2 regions of the Nocardioides scoriae genome follow, and region 1 is predicted to be linked to the other one. Evidence: predicted binding sites of a transcription regulator. Region 1 holds the regulator's gene; the other holds the start of a gene.
The links. The regulator LexA, encoded in region 1, represses DNA repair genes until DNA is damaged. The targets are predictions, from matches to a motif close to TCGAACANNTGTTCGA.

Region 1 (11,542 bases):
GCCATCGGGTGCTCTGCGCCGGCCTCGTCGGGCTCGCCGTGGTGCAGCGGCACCGCCGTGACCGACAGGACGGTCTCGGCGCCGGTGAGCGGGTCGACCCGCACGACGTCGGTGGCCGGGACGCTCTCGCCGCGCAGCGCGCGGGCGTGCGGCAGCTCGCCGGGCGGCACGGCGCTGCCGTCGACGCGGGTGAGCCCGACGTCCGCGGGGTCGTGGACGTGGCGCCCGTCGGCGTCGGCGCCGCCGAGGGTGGCCGCCGCCGAGTTGGCCATCACGACGTGTCCCCACGAGTCGCTCACGCACAGCCCGTCGGTCAGGGCCTCGGTCACCGCGCCGAGCAGCCGCGCCCGGGCGGTGGCGCTCGACTCGGAGAGCCGCAGCTGCCGCGCGAGGGCCGCGCGCTCGGCGACCCCCAGGGCGAGCAGCAGCACCAGCGAGGTCGTCACGGCCGCGAACAGCTGCAGCGCCACCGCGCGCACGCTCGGGTCGGGCAGGGCCGCGAAGGGGCCCCAGCCGAGCAGGGTCACGACGACGGCGAGGGTCCCGAAGCCCAGGCAGTGCAGCGCGCCGACGCCGGGGACGAAGCGGAAGCCGATCCAGGCCGAGGTGACCAGCACCAGGTAGGTCACCGGCAGCTGCTGGTCGGCCCCGAAGACCAGGCTGCCGAGCCCGGTGGTGGCCAGCACGACCGCCGCGAGCTCGAGCCCGGCGCGGGCGCGGGGCTCGGCGGTCAGCGCGAGGCGCGGGGCGTCCGGATCCGGGCCAGGTCCGCGCAGGGCGAGCACGACGGCGACCAGGACGTAGAGGGCGCACGCGTTGCGGACCACCCAGACGGGGGTCGTGCTCCAGCTGAGCTCGCCCGTCAGCGCCCACGAGGCGGGGGTGCCGAGGGCCGACCCGACCACGGCGGCGCCGAGCGAGGCGGCGGCCAGGCGCAGCAGGTCGGCCGCCCGCTCGAGCCGGGGCCGCAGCGACGACGTCGGGCTGCGCCCCTCGGCCCGGGCCAGAGCCCAGCGCACCACGAGGGCCTGCACCAGGTTGGCGCCGGCGAGCAGCAGGGCCGCCGGCGGGCCCAGGTGCCAGAAGAACAGCGCGGTGGCCGCGGCCAGGAGCGCGCCGTCGAGCACGACCTCGCGGCGGGTGGCGCCGCGGAGCAGCCACAGCGCGGCCACGCCGGCGGCGGGCCAGAACAGCGCCAGCCCGGTCTCCGGGAGCACCACCAGACGCCCGAGCGCCATCACCGCGACGTAGAGCAGCGCCCACGCCAGCGAGCCGGCCGTGTGGCCGCGCACCGGTGCGCGGCGGAAGTCCGCCATGGCCCCAGTCTGAGGGGTGGGGGGCGCCACGTCTGCCGCACCACGAGGTGTGGACGAGAACTCGTTCGCACCCCAGACGGGGGCGGACTAACCTGGAGGGCGTATGACGAACGCACCCGAACCCTTCGACCTCGCCCACGAGCTGGCTGCCACGGCCACCTGGGACGAGGACCGCCACGACCACCCCACCCCTGTGGACCGCCCCGGCGGGCCCGACCGGTCCGACGAGCCCGCCCCGCCCGACACGTGGCCCGACGAGCGCGAGGAGACGACCGGCGAGGTCGACCTCGCCGCCCGCCACTCGCTGCGCCGCGTCGCAGGCCTGCGCACCGAGCTCGAGGACATCACCGAGGTCGAGTACCGCCAGCTCCGCCTCGAGCGCGTGATCCTGGTGGGCGTCTGGACCGACGGCAGCGTGCAAGACGCCGAGAACTCCATGGCCGAGCTCGCGCTGCTCGCCGAGACCGCCGGCTCCGAGGTGCTCGACGCGCTCTACCAGCGGCGCGACAGCCCGGACCCCGCGACGTACGTCGGCCGCGGCAAGGTGGAGGGCCTCGCCGAGATCGTCAAGGCGACCGGCGCCGACACCGTCATCTGCGACGGCGAGCTCGCCCCCAGCCAGCTGCGCAACCTCGAGGACAAGGTCAAGGTCAAGGTCGTCGACCGGACCGCCCTCATCCTCGACATCTTCGCCCAGCACGCGAAGTCGCGCGAGGGCCAGGCCCAGGTCGAGCTGGCGCAGCTGAGCTACATGAAGCAGCGGCTGCGCGGCTGGGGCGGCAACCTGTCGCGCCAGGCGGGTGGCCGGGTCGCCGGCGGTGCCGGCATCGGTGGCCGCGGACCCGGTGAGACCAAGATCGAGACCGACCGCCGCCGCATCAACACCAAGATCGCCAAGCTGCGGCGCGACCTGTCGCACATGAAGAAGACCCGCGACACCAAGCGCTCGGGCCGCAAGCGCCACGAGATCCCCAGCGTCGCGATCGCGGGCTACACCAACGCCGGCAAGTCCTCGCTGCTCAACCGCCTCACCGACGCCGGCGTCCTGGTCGAGGACGCGCTCTTCGCGACCCTGGACCCGACCACCCGCCGCACCGAGACCAGCGACGGCCGCGTCTACACCATGAGCGACACCGTCGGGTTCGTGCGCCACCTGCCCCACCAGCTGGTCGAGGCGTTCCGCTCGACGCTGGAGGAGGTCGCCGACGCCGACCTCGTCGTCCACGTCGTCGACGGCTCGCACCCCGACCCCGAGGGCCAGCTCGCGGCGGTCCGCGCCGTGCTCGCCGACATCGGCGCCGACAAGGTGCCCGAGCTGGTGGCCATCAACAAGGCCGACGTCGCCGACCCCCTGGTCATCGCCCGGCTCAAGCAGCGCGAGCCCCACTCCGTGGTCGTCTCCGCCCACACCGGCGAGGGCATCGCCGAGGCGTTGGAGGCCATCGAGGGCGAGCTGCCCACCCCGGCCGTCGAGGTCTCGGTGCTGCTGCCCTACGACCGCGGCGACCTGCTCTCCAAGGTGCACGAGCACGGCGAGGTGCTGGCGCTCGAGCACACCGGCGACGGCACCGTGCTGCAGGCCCGGGTCAACGAGGTGCTGGCCGGCGAGCTCGCGGCGTACGCCCCCGGAGCGGTGTCGGGCGCCTAGCCTGGCGCCTGTGCCCCACGACCCCACCCTCCCCGTGAGCCACCGGTCGTGAGGTCGGTGCTGCGCGGGGCGGCCGCGCTGCTGCTCGTGGGGCTGGTGCTGCTGCCCCTGCTGCGGACCGGCGACCCGGTGCCGGAGGCGCTGCGGGGCGCGACCGTGACCGACTACCGGGCGGCGTACGAGCTGGACGGGCGCGGCACCCTCAGCGCGGCCGAGACCCTCCGGGTCAGCCTCGGGGCGCCCCGGGCCGGCCTGGTCCGGGTCTTCGACCTCGCCGACCCGGGTGACGGCCGCGTGCGTCGGCTGCCGAGCGAGGTCACCGTCACCCGCGACGGGCAGGTCGAGGAGGTCGCGCTCGAGCGCACCGGGTCGACGTTGGTGGTGCGGGCGGGTGACCACGACCGGGAGCTGGGTGGCGAGCACGTCTACGTGCTGCGCTGGAGGATGCCCGGCGTGCTCGTCCCGGCCTCGGAGACCGACGACCGGGCCCGGCTGCGCCTCGACGCGCTGCCTGCGGGCTGGGGGATGCCGGTGCTGCGCTCGCGGCTCAGCGTCGACCTGCCCGGCCGTCCGGAAGCGGTGACCTGCCGCGTCGGCGACCGGGCCTGCCGGCCGCGGATCGGTGGCGCGGGCGTCGTCGTGACGACCGGGCGGCTCGACGCGGGTACGCCGGTGCGGCTCGACGCGGTCCTCGGCTCGCGCAGTCCGGAGGTCGAGCGGCTGCCGTGGCCGCTGCGGGTCACCCCCGTGCTCGGCGACCGCTGGTGGCCGCCGCTGCTCGTGCTCGTGCTCGCCGCGCTGGCAGCGTGGGCCGGGGTCCGGCTGGCCTCGCGACCGCGCGTGCGCCGGGCCCGGCTGGTGGTCCTGGGGGCCGTCCTGGCCACGGGCCTGGCCCTGGTGCTGGCGCCCTGGAGCCTGCTGGCGCTGGTCCCGGGCGGGCTGGCCCTGGGCTCGCTGCCGCTGCTGCTGCCGGCCCCGTCCACAGCCGGGGAGGGCCCGGGACGCCAGGCGCCCGCCGCGACATAGGGTGCTGCGGTGGTCGAGCAGCCGGAGGTCGGGACGAGCCGGGCGGCCGCCGACCCGGATGTCGCCGAGGTCCTCGCCGCTGCCGTGGCCGCGCTGGGAGGGCAGGAGCGCGCCGGTCAGGTCACCATGGCCGAGTCGGTGGCGCGGGCCCTGGAGACCGGGCGTCACCTGTTGGTGCAGGCCGGCACCGGCACCGGCAAGTCGCTCGGCTACCTGGTCCCCGCCCTGCTGCACGGCGACCGGGTGGTGGTCGCGACGGCCACCCTGGCGCTGCAGCACCAGCTCGTCGAGCGGGACCTGCCGGCGCTGACCGCGGCGGTGGGTGATCGGCTCGGGGCCGGTGACTCGTCGTTCGCGGTGCTCAAGGGCCGGTCCAACTACGCCTGCCTGCACCGCGTCCGCGAGGGCGTGCCCGACGACCAGGGGGCGCTCATCGACGCCGCCGACGTGGTCGAGGGCTCGCTGGGGGCCGAGGTGCTGGCGCTGCGCGAGTGGGTCGAGGACGAGGCCCGCGAGGGCGGCACGGGGGAGCGCGACCACGCCCCGCGCCACACCGACCGGGTGTGGCGCCAGGTCAGCGTCAGCCACCGCGAGTGCCTGGGTGCCTCCCGGTGTCCCTTCGGCCAGGAGTGCTTCGCCGAGCTGGCGCGCGAGCGGGCCCAGCGCGCCCGCGTGATCGTCACCAACCACTCGCTGCTCGCCATCGACGCCATCGAGGGCATCCCGATGATCCCGGCGTACGACGCGGTGGTGGTCGACGAGGCCCACGAGCTGGTGTCGCGGGTGACGCAGGCAGCCACCGACGAGCTGTCGGTGGGGGAGGTGGAGCGGACCTCGCGCCGCGCGGCCCGCTACGTCGAGGGCAGCCAGGCCGACGACCTCGGCGACGCCGCCGAGGCGCTGCTCGACGCCCTCGTCGAGGCGCCCGTGGGCCGGCTCGACGCCGTCCCGCAGGTGCTCGGCGACGCGCTGGCCCTGGTCCGCGACGCCGCGCGGGCCCTGATCAGCGCGCTGCCCAAGGAGCCCGCCATCGGCTCCGGCGAGCCCGCCGACCCGGGCGCCGCGCAGGCCAAGGGGTGGGCGCAGGAGCTGTTCGCCACCGCCGAGCGGATGGCTGCGGGCTCGGACCGCGACGTGCTGTGGGTCAGCGAGCGCGACCGGGTCCGCGGGGGTCACATGCTCCACGTGGCTCCGCTCGACGTGGCCCTGCCGATGCGCCAGGGACTGCTGGCCGAGAAGACGGCCGTCTTCACCTCGGCGACGCTGCGCCTGGGGGGCGACTTCGACGCCGTCGCCGGCTCGCTGGGACTGTGGGCCAAGGAGCGGGTGACGGCCGAGACGCCGGTCCCGGAGACGCGCGACGAGGACGACCTGACCCAGTCGTGGGAGGGCCTGGACGTCGGCTCGCCCTTCGACTACCGCCGGCAGTCGATCCTCTACGTCGCCCGCCACCTGCCCCAGCCGGGCCGCGACGGCCTGACGCAGCGCCACCTCGACGAGATCGCCGAGCTGGTCGACGCGGCCGACGGCCGCACCCTGGGGCTGTTCTCCAGCCGGCGGGCGGCCGAGGCCGCTGCGGAGCACGTGCGCGAGGTGCTGCCCCACCTGACGACGTTGGCGCAGGGCGACGCGCAGCTGCCCGAGCTCGCGCGGCAGTTCGTCGGCGACCCCCACACCAACCTGTTCGGGACCCTCAGCCTGTGGCAGGGGCTCGACGTGCCGGGGGACACCTGCCAGCTGGTGCTCATCGACCGGGTGCCGTTCCCGCGACCCGACGACCCGCTGATGTCGGCGCGCCAGCGGGCGGTCGACCAGCGCGGCGGCAACGGCTTCATGTCGGTGGCGGCCACGCACGCGGCGCTGCTGCTGGCGCAGGGCGCCGGCCGGCTGATCCGCACCACGACCGATCGGGGCGTGGTGGCCTGCCTCGACCCGCGACTGGTGACCGCGCGCTACGGCGGCTTTCTGCGGGCGAGCCTGCCCCCGATGTGGCAGACCGAGGACCCGGCGGTGGTGCGCCAGGCGCTGCAGCGGCTCAGCGGGGGCTGAGGCCCCCGCCGAGCAGACGGCTCACATGCGGCGCAGGACCGCGGTGACCTTGCCCAGGATCGTGGCGTAGGTGCCGTCGATGGGGTCGTAGGCCTCGTTGTGGGGCATCAGCCAGACCTTGCCGTCCTTCTTCTGGAAGGTCTTGACGGTGGCCTCGCCGTCGAGCATCGCCGCGACGACCTCGCCGTTCTCGGCGGTCGGCTGCTGGCGCACCACGACGTAGTCGCCGTTGCAGATCGCCGCGTCGACCATCGAGTCGCCCGAGACCTCGAGCAGGAACAGGGTGCCGTCGCCGACCAGCGACTTGGGCAGCGGGAAGATGTCCTCGACCCGCTCCTCGGCCAGGATCGGTCCGCCGGCGGCGATCCGCCCCACCATCGGGACCATCGTGGCCGTCGGCATGGCGTCGCCGGAGCCCGTGGGGTCGTAGGGGGACTCGTCGGCGCTGGCGATCGCCCGGCGCGCGGCCATCAGCTCGGGGATGAAGACCTCGAGCGCGCGCGGCCGGTTGGGGTCGCGCTTGATGAAGCCCTTCTGCTCCAGGACCCGCAGCTGGTGGGCGACGCTGGAGGAGCTCGTCAGGCCCACCAGGGTGCCGATCTCGCGGATGCTCGGCGGGTAGCCGCGCTTCTCGATCGACTCGCGCAGGGTGTTGAGGATGCGCTGCTGACGCGGCGTCAGTCCGGTCACGTCGGGCGCGGCGTCGGGGAGCTCCGAGACCGTGCCGCGGGTCGTGGTCTCGGTCTTCTTGCTGTCTGAGTCGCGCGTCGCCATGCAGGCAACGTAGTCCAGCAGGCGGCGGCACTTCAAACACCTGTTCGAAGTGCGTGTCGCGGCGCGTCGTCGGCGTGTCGCGTGATCCGTGGGGTGGGTGTGACGCACGAGGCGAACATTTGTTCGAGGAATGCTTGTGCGGCTCGAACACCTGCTCTAACGTCGTACACGTGTTCGATCGAACGTCTCTTCGAACCCGACGACGCCGAAGTGCTCCAGAGGCTGTCAGAGGTCGCCGCTAGACATGGTCCAGCACACAGCAGGGGTCGCCACCCACGTCGGGTCACGAGGACCCGGCACTTCCCCGAAAGAGGTTGATCGATGAGCACGCTGAGCATTGCCCCCGAGGTCGTCCCCACGTCCGGCACGACGGTCCGTCGCGCCGCCACGTCGCGGCACCTCCTTTCGGTCCCGTCCTTCGACTTCGCCTCGCCCGTCGAGGCCATCGGCCTCGAGCCGGCCGCCCGCGAGGTGGCCCCGGAGCTGCGCGTGGCCCCCGCCCCGGTGCCGCCGGTCGCCCTGGTCCCGGCCCAGCGCCACCCCGCGGTGGCCCCGGCCGCCGCCGCGGTCTCCCGGCACGCGGTGCGCCCGGCGCGGGCCGCCGTGCGCCTGACCCGCCGCGGTCGCGCCGTCATCACCCTCACCTTCGTCGGCATCGCCGTGGCCGCGCTCGTCACCCTCGGCGGCGGCTGGGCCGTGGCCAGCCTCGGTGGCGGCACCGCCGAGCCCGTGCGGACCGTCCAGGTCCAGCCCGGCGACACCCTCTACGACATCGCCAGCGACGTGGCCGCCCCCGGTCACGTCCGCGAGATGGTCTACGAGATCAAGGCCCTCAACGACCTGCCCTCCTCCACGATCTCCGAGGGCCAGAAGCTCGCCGTCCCCCGCGGCTGAGTCACCGGCCCGTCCGCCACGGGCCGCCATGACGTGCGACGACCTCTTCGACCCGGGTCGCCGCACGGGGGAAGAGACGGGGTGGGACCGCGCTGCGGTCCCACCCCGTTCGTCTGTCCTGGGGCCGCTGATTACCCGGACGTCCGGGTAATCAGTCACTTGGCGGGTGTTGCAACAGCCGTCAGGTAGCTGAAAAGGACGTCCAGTGGTGCCGAGCCGACGATGTCGTCGAACGGGCGGCCCCCTCGCTGAGCATCAACTGGGCCAACGTGTACGTCGCCATCACGGCCGACTCCAAGGCCGGGGGAGCGTCGTCCAGCACGAACGACCGCAGCGCGAGCAGCGTGTCCGACACGAGGAACGTCCAGCCGCCGGCCGCGAGCAGGCGTCGCGCGTCGACGGGCAGATCCGGGTCGAGGTGGGTGGTGGCGCCGGCGAGGACGGCGAGCAGCGCGGCGTACGCGAGGACGGGCGGGCCGAGCTCGGGCTGACGTCGGTGCGCGGCGTAGGCCAGGGGCGGTGCGGACACGACCCAGGTGGCGAGCGCGGCTCGCAGGCCGGGTGCCTGCCACAACGGTCGCGCGGCTCGCACCTGGTGCAGGCCGGCGAGGTACGCCGCGTGGCCGGCCGCAAAGCTGGCCATCCCCGCCAGGAACGGCGAGGTGCCCTTGCCGAGCAGGGCGACGTCCCCTCCCCACCCGCCGACCTGGGCCGCCAGCGTGGCAGTGCGCAGGGGCGACCCGGTGGCCCGGGGGTCGGTGGCGAGTGACGTGGCCAGCACGGGCATCAGCAACGGCTTGGTCCACCGGCGGGCTCCGACGTGGTCCGAGCGGCCGGCGAGCCAGGTGTCCAGCGACGCGACCGCCAGGTAGGCCAGCCGGGCACGGTGCGAGGTCCTGGTCGTCACGGGAGCAGTGTGGCCCCGCGAACCGCGCGGGACCAGCGCCGCGGAGCCCGTGGTCGGGCGCTGGTCAGCACGTCCTCAGCGCTGGCCCGACAGCGCCGGGCTGGCCTCGGCCACACGGAGCGGCGTCTGCGGCCCGGTCGTGGTGACGGTCCCGTCGACAGGCCGCAGCGGCCCGCCGTTGAGCGACCACTGCGCCGTCCAGGTGACCGTCACGCGGTGCTCGACGGTGACGCGGGCGTCGGCGTACCGGTGCACCACGTCCTTGCTCGGGTACGCCGCCCCCGGCGTCCTCGTCGTGCTGGTCGTCCCGTCGCCGTGGTCCCACACGAACGTGCTGGGCTCGATCTCCAGCCGGACGTCCTGCCCCAGCAGCGTGAGCTCGCGCGTCAGCGGCTCGGCCTGCGTGAAGAAGATGGTGTCGAAGTTGATGAGCGTCTTGTCGGCCGGCTGGCTCTGCGCCCGCAGCTCCGGCAGCGGGATCCTCCGGAACGCCGCCAGCACCATCGCATCGGTCACCTGGGGCGGGGGAGGGGCGGCGGCATTCGCCGCGGGAGCTGGCTCACCTGCTCCGGTGCACACGAAGCCCAGTGGGGTCTCACCAGCGGGGCTGATCTGCCACTGTCGGTACTGGGTGCTTCCCGGCGGACAAGTGTTGGGGCAGACGCCCGCGCCCGTGGCGGGATTCCCGACTCCTGAGTCGCAGGGGTTTCGGTAGTCATAGGTCACTATGGGCTGGCTGCTGTTCATCGCTGGCCTTTGCGCCCTTGAGATCTGAGGTGAAGCAGGGTTCTGCGAATCGATCAGTGATTGCTGCTTGGCCTCCTTGGTCCACGTTTCAAACGTGTTCGCCGGGCCTGGACGGACGTCCGTGTCGGCGGATGCAACTGGACAACATGCGAAGAGGAGCAGTGCCGTGATGTAGAGGAGTCGGCGCATCATGCTTCGGGATCCAAGGCTCCTACGCGCCACTCGCCGGCGATCCAACGAAGCTGAAAGGCCTTGAGAACGCGTTGTCCCCCTGGGGCCTTCTGAGTTGGGCTTCCAGCCTTGGGCTTGTACTCCTGAGGGGAATAGGCGACCCCTGCATCGATATATGCGATGTCACCCTGGATCGAATAGAACTTGAGGTAGCTCGGCTTCCACGCGCCGCCGCGGATGTATCCGCCTGACTTGTAAGTACGCTCGATTCCCCGCGCGATGGCCTCGCACTTAGTGCACTCGTCGGTGAACGTCTGTCGAAAGTTCGACACATCTCCGCTGTCCCCAGCGAAGGCCATGCTGGCCAAGAAGTAGGCGACCGTTGCTTTGGCGCCCGATTCAGACTTGGTCGACAGGCCTGCTGGAGGGGTCGGGGCCGCAGGCTCGGGGGTGGCGGTCTCCGTGGGGGGCGACGGCGTGGGCGCCGGGGCGGCCTCGGGAGGGCTCCCGCCGCACCCCGCGAGCACGGCCAGCGACACCACGCTCGTCACACTGGTCACCACGCGGCTCAGTCGACGCATCCTTCACCTCAACAGCTAGTCCCGAGAACGTCGAGACGGTATCTACCCAGGTCAGGGCGTCGCCACACCATCTTCCCGACCTGTGGACAACCTCGCGGGCGCAGCGTGCGGACAGACGATCAGTTCGCGGCCGGCGGCCGCTGGGCCACGCCTGGAGGGGCACCGGACGTGCCGAGCTGATCGTCGTCCGGCACGCTGACGACCGACCAGCAGCCAGCAGCCCGCAGCAGGGGCCTGGTCCTCAGCGCTCGAGCCGGCGGCGGCCGACCACGCGGGCGGGGGAGCGCGCCGCGGACCGCAGCCGGACGCCGAGCAGCAGCGCCGCGAGGAGCGAGGCGACCGCGCCGAGGAGGGCCACCACCAGGACCAGCCACGGGCTGCCGTCCCCGGCACGCAGCTCGCGACCGAGGTCGATGCAGACCGCGACGAGGACGAGCCACGCCGCGAGGGCCGCGAGGCATCCGAGGCCCAGCAGGGCGAGCCGGCGACGTCGCCGGCCGGCGCCCGGGCCGGGCTCGGCAGGGCGCCGGGTGCGCTCGGTGGCGCGGTGCCGCGCGGTGTCGCTCACGGCAGCCAGTGTGGTGGCTGACACTCCGTCGCGGTCCACAACCCCAGAACCGGGTGTGGAGGAGACGTCCGCACGGGTGACCTGGAGGTGGACACGCGGTGGACTACCGGACGCGCGCACCGAATTTCGAGACGGATCGCGGCGCTGACCTGCACGGATGACGGAACACGCCACAACCACCCAGATCGACACGCCGCGGTTGGTTGCACGGCGTCGGCGGCGCGGTCTACGGTTCACTACATCTAGTAGTTACACGGATGTAGTTATCCACATCTAGTCCCACAGGGCGGGTCGGGTTACTCACAGGGAACCCCCGTCGTCCACACGGAATCCACAGGCCTGACCACAGGTTGAACCCTCGAGAGGAGGGCCCGATGCACTGTCCCTTCTGTCGCAGCACCGACACCCGGGTCCTCGACTCGCGCGTCGCCGAGGACGGCACGGCGATTCGTCGCCGCCGCACCTGCCCGACCTGCGAGAAGCGGTTCTCCACGGTCGAGCAGATGCAGCTGGTGGTCTGCAAGCGCAGCGGGGCCACCGAGCCGTTCACCCGCGACAAGGCCGTCGCCGGGGTCCGCAAGGCCTGCAAGGGCCGCCCGGTCTCCGAGGGCGACCTCGCCCGGCTGGGCCAGGTCGTCGAGGACGTGCTGCGGGCCAACGGGCGCGCCGAGGTGCCGGCCCACGAGGTCGGCCTGGCCATCCTCGGCCCGCTGCGCGAGCTGGACGCCGTGGCGTACCTGCGCTTCGCCAGCGTCTACAAGTCGTTCCAGAGCGCCGCCGACTTCGAGAGCGAGATCGCGCTGCTGCGCACCGATCCGACTGTCAGTGGTCCCGGCCACGATGGGACCAGCGCCCCCGACG
Region 2 (11,542 bases), 610 kb from region 1:
CCGTGGGGCTGGTCCACCGGTAGGACCCGTCGGGCCTGCGTTCGTAGTCCCAGTCGCTGTGGGTCTTGGCCCGGTGGTGGGTCCGGCACAGGGGCGCGAGGTTCGACAGCGAGGTCTGGCCGGGCGGTCCGCCCTCGTCGAGGTCGACGTAGGGCTGGATGTGGTCGAGGTCGGCGCGCCGTGAGTCGCGGTGGCAGCCGGGGAAGACGCAGGTGGCGTCGCGCAGGACCGCGGCCTCGCGCATCCAGGCGGGCGGGTCGTGGGCATCGACGGCAGGGCCGGCTGGGTCGTCTCCGACGTCGTCTCCGGTCGGCACGGTCAGGACGGGTCGGATCCGAATGGGGCCGGTGCGGCCGGTGACGCGGCGGACCCAATCCTCGAGCACCTCGGTGGTGACCGCGCCGAGCCGTTCGACGGTCGCGGCGCCGGCGCCGGTGTCGTCGGCGGGTGCGAGGTCGGCGGGCGTGACGTGGACGACCAGCTCGACGGACCCGAGCGCGCCCCGGACGTGGTCGAGGTCGGTGGTCTCGCCGGCCAACAGGTCCAGGGCCTGCTGCGGGCTGGCGAGGAGTCCGGCGGCGCGGGCGCGCCGTACGTCCAGGGAGGCGGCGTCGCCAAGCCGCCCGAGCTGGGTAGCCAGCGAACCGACGGTGTGGTCGAAGGCCAGCGCGTCGGGGGTGTCGAGGGTCATGAGGACGTCGGTGGTGGCGGGCCGGGATCCGGTGCGGAGCCAGACGCCGCGGTGGGCGAGCTGGTGGCGTTCGTCCTCGCACGCGCGGACGGGGTCGTGGTAGAGCCGGGCTTCGTCGACGAGGCGGCGGGTGTCGACCTGGTCGAGCTTGGCCGGGGTCGCGGACAGGAGCCGGTCGGCGTGGGCGATCGCGTCGGGTCCGAGGTCGCGGGAGTCCTGCGCGATCCGCCGGGCCCGCCACGGCTCGACCCGGCCTGCGCGGAGGTGCGCCCAGAGTCGTGGGAGGCGGTGGGTCAGGTCGAGGCCGTCGGCGATCAGCGCCCGGCCGGCGTCGAGGGTGATGCCGAGGGCGGCGGCGAGCTCGACGGGCGCGAACTCCGCACACTCCGGAGCACCCTCGCCGGCCAGCCTGGACGACCCCTCGGCCCAGAGGCCACCGCTCTGCGACCAGTCCGCGGCGTAGCCGTCATCCGGGACGGGGTGGAGCAGGGCCCACTCGACGGCGAGCTCGAGCTGGCGGACCTCGGCGGCATGGGCGGTCTGCCTGGCGCGGCGTACTTCGTGGATGACCTGGTCTGCGGCGCCCCGGCCCGGCGCACCACAGGCCTGCGGCACGGTGGGTGCCGGGCGGGTCGCGGTGGTGGCGGGCATGGCCCGATCCTAGCGCTTGGCGCCGACAATATCGATCACGTGTTCGATATGTGGGAGGCGGTCTGAGCGTGTTCTGGGGCGAGGGGTGGGCCCTTCGAGACGCGACTTCGTCGTTCCTCAGGGACCGAGGGGGGCTCGACTGTGTGGGGCCTTTCGAGACACGACGTCGTGGTTCTCAGGACCTCGACGCCTGCCCTGGTCCCTGCTTGCCGGCGCCAGTCTGGGTCGGCGTGGGTCCCGTCCGCGGATCGTACGTACCTGGTACGTGCGATCCGCGGACCAGGTGGTCGGGCCCTTCGAGACACGACTCCGTCGTTCCTCAGGGACCGAGGGTGAGGCCCTCAGGGGCCGAGGGTGACGTCCTCAGGGACCGGGGGCACGCCCTCAGGGGCCAAACAGCTCAGGCGGGCTCGCCCTCGTCGGGCTCCTTGCGCTTGTGGCGGCGCTTGCGGTCGAGCTCGCGCAGGAAGTCCTCGTCGTCGTCGGGGCCGACGGGGCCGCGGGGGGCGGGGCGGCCGCCGCGGCCGCCGCCCTCACCGGGGGGACGCGGGCCGGTGCGGCGTCGGTCGAGGAGCCAGAAGACCGCGTAGACCACCGCCGCGAGGAGGGCGAGGAACAGGACGACGCGCAGCATGCTCCCAGGGTAGATGGTGGCCGGTAGTCGAGGACGAGGTCGAGGCTCCTACCCTGGAGGGGTGAAGGAGTTCGCGATCTACACCGGCCTGCGCCTGGGGCTCTTCGTCGTGACGTACGCCGTCGTCGGCGGCCTCTACGTCCTCGCGTTCGGCACCCAGGGCGTGGTGCTGTGGCCGTTCCTGGTCTCGGTGATCATCTCGGCCGTGCTGTCGGTCAAGCTGCTCAAGCGGCAGCGCGAGGCCTTCGCCCTGCGGGTCCAGCAGCGGGCGGCGCGGGCCAGCGCGGCCTTCGAGGAGCGCCGGGCGCGCGAGGACGCCGACTAGCCGGGCTCAGCGACCGCGGCGCTTGAGCTGGCGGTTGATGCGGGTCTCGGACTGGCCCAGGATCCTGGCCAGCAGCGTGACGCGGTTGCGGTAGGCCAGCGCGCAGGCGCCGACGATGACGAGCAGGACGATGAACCACATGCCGTCATCCTCGCAGGCCGGCGGTGACGCGAGGCCCACGCCCGGCCCGGGGGGTCACCGGGAGGCGAGCACGACGCCGATGCCGGAGCCGGCGAGCAGCCCCGCGGCGTACAGCAGCTCCGCGACGCCGGTCAGCTGCAGCACCGGGATCAGCGCGGGTCCGGTGGCGCGGTCGCCCAGCACGACGGTGACGGCCTTGACGGCCGGGCGGGCGGCGACCAGGGCCAGCAGCGTCCACCAGGTGGTGGTGAGGGCGACGCCGACCAGGGCCACGACGCTGGCGTCGACGAGCAGGCTGTAGAGGTGGCGGGTGCGGTCCTCGCCCAGCACGACCGCCAGGGTGCGCTTGCCCGCGACCCGGTCGGTGGGGATGTCGCGCAGGTTGTTGGCGACCAGGATCGCGCAGGCCAGGGCGCCGATGCCGATGCCGGCCCACAGGGCGGAGAGGTGGAACGCCTCGGTCTGGACGTACGCCGTGCCGATCACGGCCACCAGCCCGAAGAAGACGAACACCATCACCTCGCCGAGCCCGAGGTAACCGTAGGGCCGCGACCCGCCGGTGTAGAACCACGCGGCGAGGATGCAGGCCAGGCCGACCGCGACCAGCCACCAGCTGGTGGTCGCTGCCAGGACCAGCCCGACGACCGCGGCGGCCCCGAGCGCGGCGAACGCCGCCCACTTGACCGCCCGGGCGGGCGCGGCGCCGCTGCCGACCAGCCGCATCGGGCCGACCCGGTCGGAGTCGGTGCCGCGGATGCCGTCGGAGTAGTCGTTGGCGTAGTTGACGCCCACCTGCAGCAGCAGCGAGACGGCCAGGGCGAGCAGCGCCTTCCACCACACCGCCTCGCGCTCCCACACCGCGACGGCGGTGCCGGCCAGGACGGGGGCGACGGCCGCCGGCAGCGTGCGGGGACGGGCGCCGACGATCCACTGCGCGGGGGTGGCCATGCGCGGGATCATGCCAGCCGCGCGGACGGGGTCGGCGGGCCGGGCTAGCGTGGTCCGGTGAGCAGCCTGCGCCCCGTCTCCGGCACCACCGAGGAGCTCCTCGACCTGCTGCGCGACTGGGAGGCGGCTCCCGACCCGCAGCCGCTCGTCATCGCCACCAGCGGCTCGACCGGCGCCCCCAAGCGCGTGGTGCTCTCGCGCGAGGCGGTGCGCGCCTCGGCCCGTGCCACGCACGCGCGGCTCGGTGGCCCGGGCCGGTGGGTGCTCGGGCTGCCGCCGACGTACGTCGCGGGCGTGCAGGTGCTCTACCGCTCGCTGCTGGCCGGCACCGAGCCGGTGGTCCACGAGGGCGACTGGACCGAGACCGTGGACCGGGTCCAGGGCCGCGGCTACGCCTCGCTCGTCCCGACCCAGCTGCTGCGGCTGCTGCGCGACGACGGTGGCCGGCCGGCGCTCGAGGCCCTGGCGCGGCTCGACGCGGTGCTGGTCGGCGGCGGACCCCTCGACCCGCGGGTGCGGGCGGAGGCCGAGGGGCACGGCGTGCGCCTCGTGCAGACCTACGGCATGAGCGAGACCTGCGGCGGCTGCGTGTACGACGGCCGCCCGCTCGACGGCGTGGAGGTCCGGATCGCCGACGACGGCGAGGTGCAGCTGCGCGGCCCGGTCCTGTTCACGGCGTACGACGGGGAGCCGGAGCGCACCGGCCGCGCGATGACCGACGGCTGGTTCCGCACCGACGACCTGGGCGAGCTCGACTCCGCGGGCCTGCTGCGGGTGACCGGCCGGGCCGACGACGTCCTCATCAGCGGGGGGGTCAAGGTGCCGGCCAGGGCCGTCGCGACGATGGTCGCCGCCGACGCCGCGGTGCTCGAGGTGGAGGTGGTGGGCGTGCCCGACGAGGAGTGGGGCGAGCTGGTGACGGCCGTCGTCGAGGCCCGCGACCCGATCTCGCTCGCCGGGGTCCGCGACCTGGTGGAGCCGCGGACCTGGGCGCCGCGCCGGCTCGTCGTCGTGCAGGCGCTGCCCCGGCTGGCCAACGGCAAGCCCGACCGCCAGGCGATCCACGAGCTCGCGGCCCGCGAGGTGGCCGCCGGTGGCTGACCTCGCGGTCTTCGCGGTCCCGCTCACGACCCGCTTCCGCGGCATCACCGTGCGCGAGGGCGTGCTGCTGCGCGGGGAGGCGGGCTGGGGGGAGTTCAGCCCCTTCCTGGAGTACGACGACCCGACCGCCGCGCCCTGGCTGGCCTGCGCGCGCGAGGCCGCCGACCGGGGCTGGCCCGCGCCGGTGCGCGACCGGGTGCCGGTCAACGTGACCGTGCCCGCCTGCGGGCCCGAGGAGGCGCACGCGATCGTGCGCGCCGGCGGCTGCCGCACGGCCAAGGTCAAGGTCGCCGAGCGCGGCCAGGACCCGACGCAGGACGAGGCGCGGCTCGAGGCGGTCCGCGACGCCCTCGACGCCGTCGGCCCCGGCGGGCTGGTGCGCATCGACGCCAACGGCGGCTGGGACGTCGAGGAGGCGTGCCGCCGGATCCCGGTGCTGGAGCGCGCCGCGGGCGGCCTGGAGTACGTCGAGCAGCCGGTCGCCACCGTCGAGGACCTCGCGCTCGTGCGACGCCGGGTGTCGGTCCCGATCGCCGCCGACGAGTCGATCCGCCGCGCCGCCGACCCCTACCGGGTGCGCGACCTCGGCGCCGCCGACGTGGCCGTGCTCAAGGTGCAGCCGCTCGGCGGGGTGCGGGCCTGCCTGCGGATCGCCGAGGACATCGGGATGCCGGTGGTGGTCTCGAGCGCGGTCGAGTCGAGCGTCGGGATCGCCGCGGGGGTGGCGCTGGCCGCCGCCCTGCCCGAGCTGCACCACGCCTGCGGGCTGGCCACCGTCCAGCTGCTGAGCGACGACGTGGCCCGCCACCCGCTGCTGCCCGTCGACGGGGAGCTGCCCGTCGGGCCGGCGGAGGTCGACCCCGCGCGGCTGGCCCGGCTGGCCGCCGACCCCGACCGCGTGGCCCACTGGCGCACCCGGCTGGACCGGGTCGCGGCCCTGCTCGACGACGCCCCGCCCGACCTGGGGCAGGATCGACGGTCGTGAGCCCCGACGCCCCCGAGCAGCCCGCACCCGACCGCGAGCCCGCGCCGGCACCCCAGCCCTCCCAGGTGCTGGCCACCTGGCTGGTGGACCGGCTGGTCGAGCAGGGCGCGAGCGAGGCCGTGCTGTGCCCCGGGTCGCGCAACGCCCCGCTGGCCTTCGCGCTGGCCGCCGACGAGCGGGTCCGGCTGCACACGCGCATCGACGAGCGGACCGCCGGCTTCCTGGCGCTGGGGCTGGCCAAGGCGTCGCGCCGACCGGTCCCGGTCGTGACGACCTCGGGCACCGCGTCGGCCAACCTGCACCCCGCGGTGCTGGAGGCCGCGCACGCCGGCGTGCGCCTCGTGGCGGTGACCGCCGACCGCCCCGCCCGCCTCCGCGGCACCGGAGCCAACCAGACCACCGACCAGGTGCGGCTGTTCGGCGACGCCGCCGGGTTCGCCGACCTGGCCGCGCCCGACGACACGGCGCTGGAGGCGCTGTTCGCCGTGCCCGGGCCGGTGCACCTCGACGTGCAGCTCGACGACCCGCTGGTGCCGCCCCCCGGCCAGCCCGTCCGACCGGCGCCGGGGCCCCGGGCCCGGGACGCCGCGCCCCACCCGTGGCGGCGCCGCACCGACCAGGTCCCGCTGCCGCTGGGCAGGCGCACCGTCGTGGTCGCCGGCGACGACGCCGGCCCGCCCGCCCGGCTGCTCGCCCAGGACGCCGACTGGCCGCTGCTCGCCGAGCCCAGCTCCGGCTCCCGCACCGGCACCCACGCGCTGCGCACCTACCGGCTGCTGCTCGGCACCGGGCTCGGGGACCGGGTGGAGCGGGTCGTCGTCGCGGGCCACCCGACGCTCTCGCGGCCCGTCGCGCGGCTGCTGGCGCGCCCGGACGTCGAGGTCGTCTCGGTGCCCGCCGCCGGTCGCTGGCCGACGAGGCCGTTCCCGGTCGACGCCGAGCACGAGGCCGTCCGCGCCGAGCGCGACGACCCGGCCTGGCTGGAGGAGTGGCGCGCCGCCGACCGGGAGCTGTCGCGGCGCATCGACGCGTTCGTGGCCGCGCGACCGGGGCTGACGCCGTACGAGGTGGCCCAGGTCGTCGACGCCGCCAACCCGCCCGGCGGCCTGCTCGTGGTCGGCGCCAGCAACCCGGTCCGCGACCTCGACCTGATGGCCGGGGCCCACCCGGCGGGCGAGCGCCGGATGGTGCTCGCCAACCGCGGCCTGGCCGGCATCGACGGCACCCTGTCGACGGCGATCGGGGCGGCGCTGGCGCGCGACCGCAGCACCCGCGCGACGGCGTACGTCGGCGACGTGACCTTCCTGCACGACCTCACCGGCCTGGTCGTGGGCCCCCGCGAGGCCCGGCCGGACCTGACGATCGTGGTGGCCAACGACGACGGCGGCTCGATCTTCGCCACCCTCGAGCAGGGCGGACCGGCGTACGCCGACCGCTTCGAGCAGCTCTTCGCCACCCCCCACGGCGTCGACCTGGCGGCCCTGTGCGCCGCCACCCGGACGCCCCACTGGCGGGTGGAGAGCCGTGCCGAGCTCGAGCACGCGCTCGCCAGCCCCAACGGCGGCATCGAGGTCGTGGAGGCCGTCGTGCGCCGCGACGACCGCCGCGAGCTCGACGAGGCGATCCGGGCCCTCGCGCACCGGTGAGGCCCACCGGCCCGCGACGGAGGATGATGGTGGGGTGCACACCGTCGTCCTGCTCGTCGGCATCGTGGCGGTCGTCGTCGCCGTGGCCGGCGTCAGCTCCAAGCTCGACCTGCCCTCGCCCCTGGTCCTGATCCTGGTCGGGGTGGCGGGGTCCTACCTGCCCTTCGTGCCCGACGTGACCCTCGAGCCCGAGGTGGTGCTGTTCGCGCTGCTGCCACCGCTGCTGTACGCCGCGGCGCTGCAGACCAGCCTGGTCGACTTCAACGCCAACCGGCGACCGATCCTGCTGCTCTCGGTCGTGCTCGTCATCGTCACGACGCTGGGCGTGGGGGTCGTGGTGCACGCGCTGCTGCCCCAGATCGGGTGGGCCGCGTCGTTCGCCATCGGCGCCGTCGTCGCGCCGCCCGACGCCGTGGCCGCGACCAGCATCGGCCGTCGGATCGGCCTGCCGCGGCGGATCGTCACGATCCTCGAGGGCGAGTCGCTGCTCAACGACGCCACCGCCCTGGTGGCGCTCAACACCGCGATCGCCGCGATCGTGTCCTGGCGGGTGGTCGGCACCGACTTCGCCATCGCCGCGGTCGGCGGCGTCGCCGTCGGGCTGGCCTTCTACGTCGTCGTCGGCTTCGTCCGCAAGCACGTCGTGCAGACCACGATCGACAGCGCGCTGGGCTTCATCACGCCGTTCGCGGCGTACGTCGCGGCCGAGGAGATCGGCATCCCGACCTCGGGCGACCACGTCGCCCACCCCTCGGGCGTGGTCGCGGTCGTCGTCGCCGGCCTGCTGCTCGGGCACAACTCCCCGCGGCTGCAGACCGCGCAGTCGCGGATCGCGATGCGGCTCAACTGGAGCAGCATCCAGTTCATCCTCGAGAGCGCGGTCTTCCTGCTCATCGGCCTGCAGGCCCGCACGATCATCGCCGACGCCTTCAGCGGCGAGGCGAGCGTCGGGCGGGTGATCGGGGTCTGCGTCGCCGTGCTCGCGGCGGTGGTGGTGCTCCGGATCGCCTGGGTGTTCCTGGCCCGCTACCTGCTGGTGCGGCCCAAGGACGGCGTCACCGGCCAGCCCACGCCGTGGGCCTACTCCTTCCTGCTCGGCTGGGCCGGCATGCGCGGCGTGGTCACCCTCGCCGCGGCGTTCGTGATCCCGCCCGAGACGCCGTACCGCGACGTGCTGCTGCTCGTGGCCTTCTTCGTCACGGCCAGCACGCTGTTCGTCCAGGGCCTCTCGCTGCCGTGGTTCGCCCGGCGGCTGCGGGTGCCCTCGCCCGACGCGGGGGCCGACGCCCTGGCCCGCGCCAACCTGCTCCACCAGGCCTCCCAGGCCGGGCTGGCCCGCCTGGAGCAGATCGAGGAGGACGACCCGCACGACGTCGGCGAGACCATCCGCGACCGGGTGCGCCGCCGCGACTTCGCCGCCTGGGAACGGGTCGGGCCCAACCAGGACGAGAACCCCAGCGAGACCTACAACCGCTGGCGCCGCAGCATGATCGACGCCGAGCGCAGCCGCGTCCTGGAGGTCCGCAGCACCGGCCAGGTGCCGCACGAGGTGGTCGACGAGGTGCTGGCGATGCTCGACGTCGAGGAGTCGATGCTGGAGTTCAGCGACGCGGAGCGCAACCGCGTCCGCGCCGCCAACACGGCCCACCTGCTCGAGGGGGGCTGCGAGCACCTGCGCCAGGTCCGCCCGCCCGTCGAGCCCGACACCCCCGGCGAGTGCGGTGACTGCCTGCGCGAGGGCACCGCGTGGGTGCACCTGCGGATGTGCGTGGTGTGCGGCCACGTGGCCTGCTGCGACTCCTCGCCGCAGCGCCACGCCAGCGTCCACCACGAGCACACCGGCCACGAGGTGATGCGCTCCGCGGAGCCCGGCGAGGAGTGGCGCTGGTGCTTCGTGGACGAGCTCACCGGCTGACCGCGGGCCGGCGCACGACCCCGGGCCGTGCGGGCGGGGACGAAACGGGCGTCGTGGGCGGGTGGAGCTGCCCGTGGGTCCCGGCGCCGCGGCCGGTTTCCCCGGTCGACCGGGGAAACTGCCCGTGGGTGTCCACTTCGTCCCGGTGTCGCGGCCGGTTTCCCCGGTCGACCGGGGAAACTGCCCGCCCTCGGCCCCCACCCCCGCCCCTACGCTGTCGACATGCGACTCACCAAGCTCGGCCACGCCTGCGTCAGGATCGAGTCCGGCGGCCACACGATCGTGCTCGACCCCGGGGCGTTCACCCCCGAGGAGGACGCCACCGCCGGCGCCACCGCGGTGCTGGTGACCCACGAGCACGCCGACCACTGGAGCGCCGAGCACCTGCGCCGGTCGCAGGCGCCGATCTGGACGATCCAGGCGGTGGCCGACGCCATCACGGGCGAGGCGCCCGACCTGGCGGGGCGGATCACGGTCGTCGCTCCCGGCCAGCAGCTCGACGTCGGCGTGCCCCTGGAGGTCGTGGGGGAGCGCCACGCGGTCATCCACCCCGAGCTGCCGGGCCTGCACAACAGCGGCTTCCTGCTCGAGGTCGAGGGCCAGCAGGTCTTCCACCCGGGCGACGCCCTGACCGTGCCCGAGCGCGACGTCGACCTGCTGCTGCTGCCGGTCAGCGCGCCCTGGCTGAAGGTCTCGGAGTGCATCGACTTCGCCCGCGACGTGGGCGCGCCCCGCTCGGTGGCGATCCACGACGCGATCTACAGCGAGGCCGGCCTGCAGTTCGCCGCCGGGCTGATCGAGGGCTTCCTGGGCCCCCGCGACCAGACCTACACCAGGCTGCAGCCGGGTCAGGACCTCTGACCCGCACGTGACACGGCCACGCCGCGAGGCCACGACCGGCAGACTGTGCCCGTGATCGACTGGCTGCGGCAGCGCTCGGTGCTCGAGCTCGTGTTCCTCACCCTCGCGGTGCTGGTCGTGCTGATGGTCGTCTCGGGGCTGCTCACCCGCAGCCTCTACCGGCGCGGCCGCCGGGCGCCGTTCGTGATCCGGCGCATCAACAAGCTGACCCAGACCTTCGTCGACCTGGTCAAGCGCCCGATCACCATCGCCGTGCTCGACGAGGTCGCCGACGTCATCCAGACCGGCCACTACACCAAGAACATCTCCGCCGCGCTGGTCGAGAACCACGACGAGCTGATCGAGCTGGTCGGGGAGAAGGTCCGCAACGACCCGTCCTCGCGCGTGGTCGCCCGGCTGCCCGGCTACGACGCCGTCGTCGGCCAGGTGACCGAGACGACGCTGCGGGTCCTGATCGAGATGCTGGGCGACCCGCGCATGGACGAGCTGGTCTCGGACCTGCTGCGCAACAACCTGCAGCAGATCAAGCTCGCGGTCCGCGAGCGCCAGAACGAGCGGGTCCCGTCGCACGAGCCGCCGGACCCGGTGCCCGAGAGCCTGCGCCACGTCTCGCCGATGGCGCGCCGGCCGGGTGGTCCCGGGACGCCGGGCGGACGCGTCAGTCGCCGCTGAGCGAGTCGCGCACGGGCAGGAACTTCGCCTGCGCCTCCGCCAGCTCCGACGCGGGGTCGGAGCTGGCCACGATGCCGCAGCCGGCGAACAGCCGGACCCGGTCGCCGTCGACGTGGGCCGAGCGCAGCGCGATGCCGAACTCGCCGTCGCCGTGGGCGTCCATCCAGCCGACCGGCGCGGCGTAGCGACCCCGGTCCATGCCCTCGATCTCCTCGATCAGCTCGACCGCCACCTTGGTGGGGGTGCCGCCGACCGCGGCCGAGGGGTGCAGCGCCGCGGCCAGGTCGAGCACGCTCGCACCGGCGGCGTCGTGGTGGTCGTGGACGACGCCGGTGACGTCGGTGGCCAGGTGCATCACGTTGGGCAGGTGCAGCACGAAGGGCACCTCGGGCACGTTGGTCGAGGAGCAGTACGGCGCCAGCGAGTCGGCGACCGAGCGGACGGCGTACTCGTGCTCCTCGAGGTCCTTCGAGGACCGCGCCAGCTGGCCGGCGAGCCCGGCGTCGCGGGCGTCGTCGCCGGTGCGCCGGATGGTGCCGGCGAGCACCCGCGAGGTGACCAGGCCGCGCTCGCGGCGCACCAGCAGCTCGGGGGTGGCGCCGAACAGGCCGTCCACGTGGAAGGTCCAGCACATCTCGTAGTCGCTCGCCAGGCGGCGCAGCGGCCACCGGACGTCGAGCGGCGCGTCGGTGGTGACGACCAGGTCGCGCGCCAGCACGACCTTCTCCAGCTCGCCGGCGCCGATGCGGGCCACGGCGTCGGCCACCACGACCTCCCACGCCGCCCCGCTCATGGCGCCGTCGGCGAAGGTGACCCCGCGGGGCGCGTCGGGCGGGGTGGTCGGCGCGAGGTCGGGCAGGTCCGGTGCGGCCTCGCGGCCCACGACCGTCACCCAGGCGCGGCCGCCCCGGGAGCCGACGAGGACCTCGGGCACCACCAGCACGCTGTCGCCGGGCTCGTCGGCGAACCCGA

Region 2: BLU55_RS11495 (HNH endonuclease signature motif containing protein) is a predicted target of LexA. The motif match lies at 1,374-1,389, and genes of this name have one in related genera.

What each region holds. Positions count from the first base shown of each region.
Region 1 is NZ_LT629757.1:1,778,104-1,789,645, reverse strand. It holds gene BLU55_RS08515 (ATP-binding protein) at 1-1,316, opposite strand, end outside; gene hflX (GTPase HflX) at 1,420-2,964, shown strand; gene BLU55_RS08505 (DUF2207 domain-containing protein) at 3,013-3,990, shown strand; gene BLU55_RS08500 (ATP-dependent DNA helicase) at 4,000-6,039, shown strand; gene lexA (transcriptional repressor LexA) at 6,061-6,813, opposite strand; gene BLU55_RS08490 (LysM peptidoglycan-binding domain-containing protein) at 7,135-7,707, shown strand; gene BLU55_RS08485 (lysoplasmalogenase) at 7,889-8,614, opposite strand; gene BLU55_RS08480 (hypothetical protein) at 8,690-9,130, opposite strand; gene BLU55_RS19440 (DUF6318 family protein) at 9,550-10,095, opposite strand; gene BLU55_RS08475 (hypothetical protein) at 10,355-10,681, opposite strand; gene nrdR (transcriptional regulator NrdR) at 11,056-11,542, shown strand, end outside.
Region 2 is NZ_LT629757.1:2,385,748-2,397,289, reverse strand. It holds gene BLU55_RS11495 (HNH endonuclease signature motif containing protein) at 1-1,342, opposite strand, end outside; gene BLU55_RS11490 (hypothetical protein) at 1,743-1,976, opposite strand; gene BLU55_RS11485 (DUF4229 domain-containing protein) at 2,038-2,301, shown strand; gene BLU55_RS20040 (hypothetical protein) at 2,308-2,442, opposite strand; gene BLU55_RS11480 (1,4-dihydroxy-2-naphthoate polyprenyltransferase) at 2,497-3,390, opposite strand; gene BLU55_RS11475 (AMP-binding protein) at 3,448-4,491, shown strand; gene BLU55_RS11470 (o-succinylbenzoate synthase) at 4,484-5,476, shown strand; gene menD (2-succinyl-5-enolpyruvyl-6-hydroxy-3-cyclohexene-1-carboxylic-acid synthase) at 5,473-7,122, shown strand; gene BLU55_RS11460 (cation:proton antiporter domain-containing protein) at 7,157-9,037, shown strand; gene BLU55_RS11455 (MBL fold metallo-hydrolase) at 9,260-9,898, shown strand; gene BLU55_RS11450 (hypothetical protein) at 9,950-10,570, shown strand; gene BLU55_RS11445 (isochorismate synthase) at 10,557-11,542, opposite strand, start outside.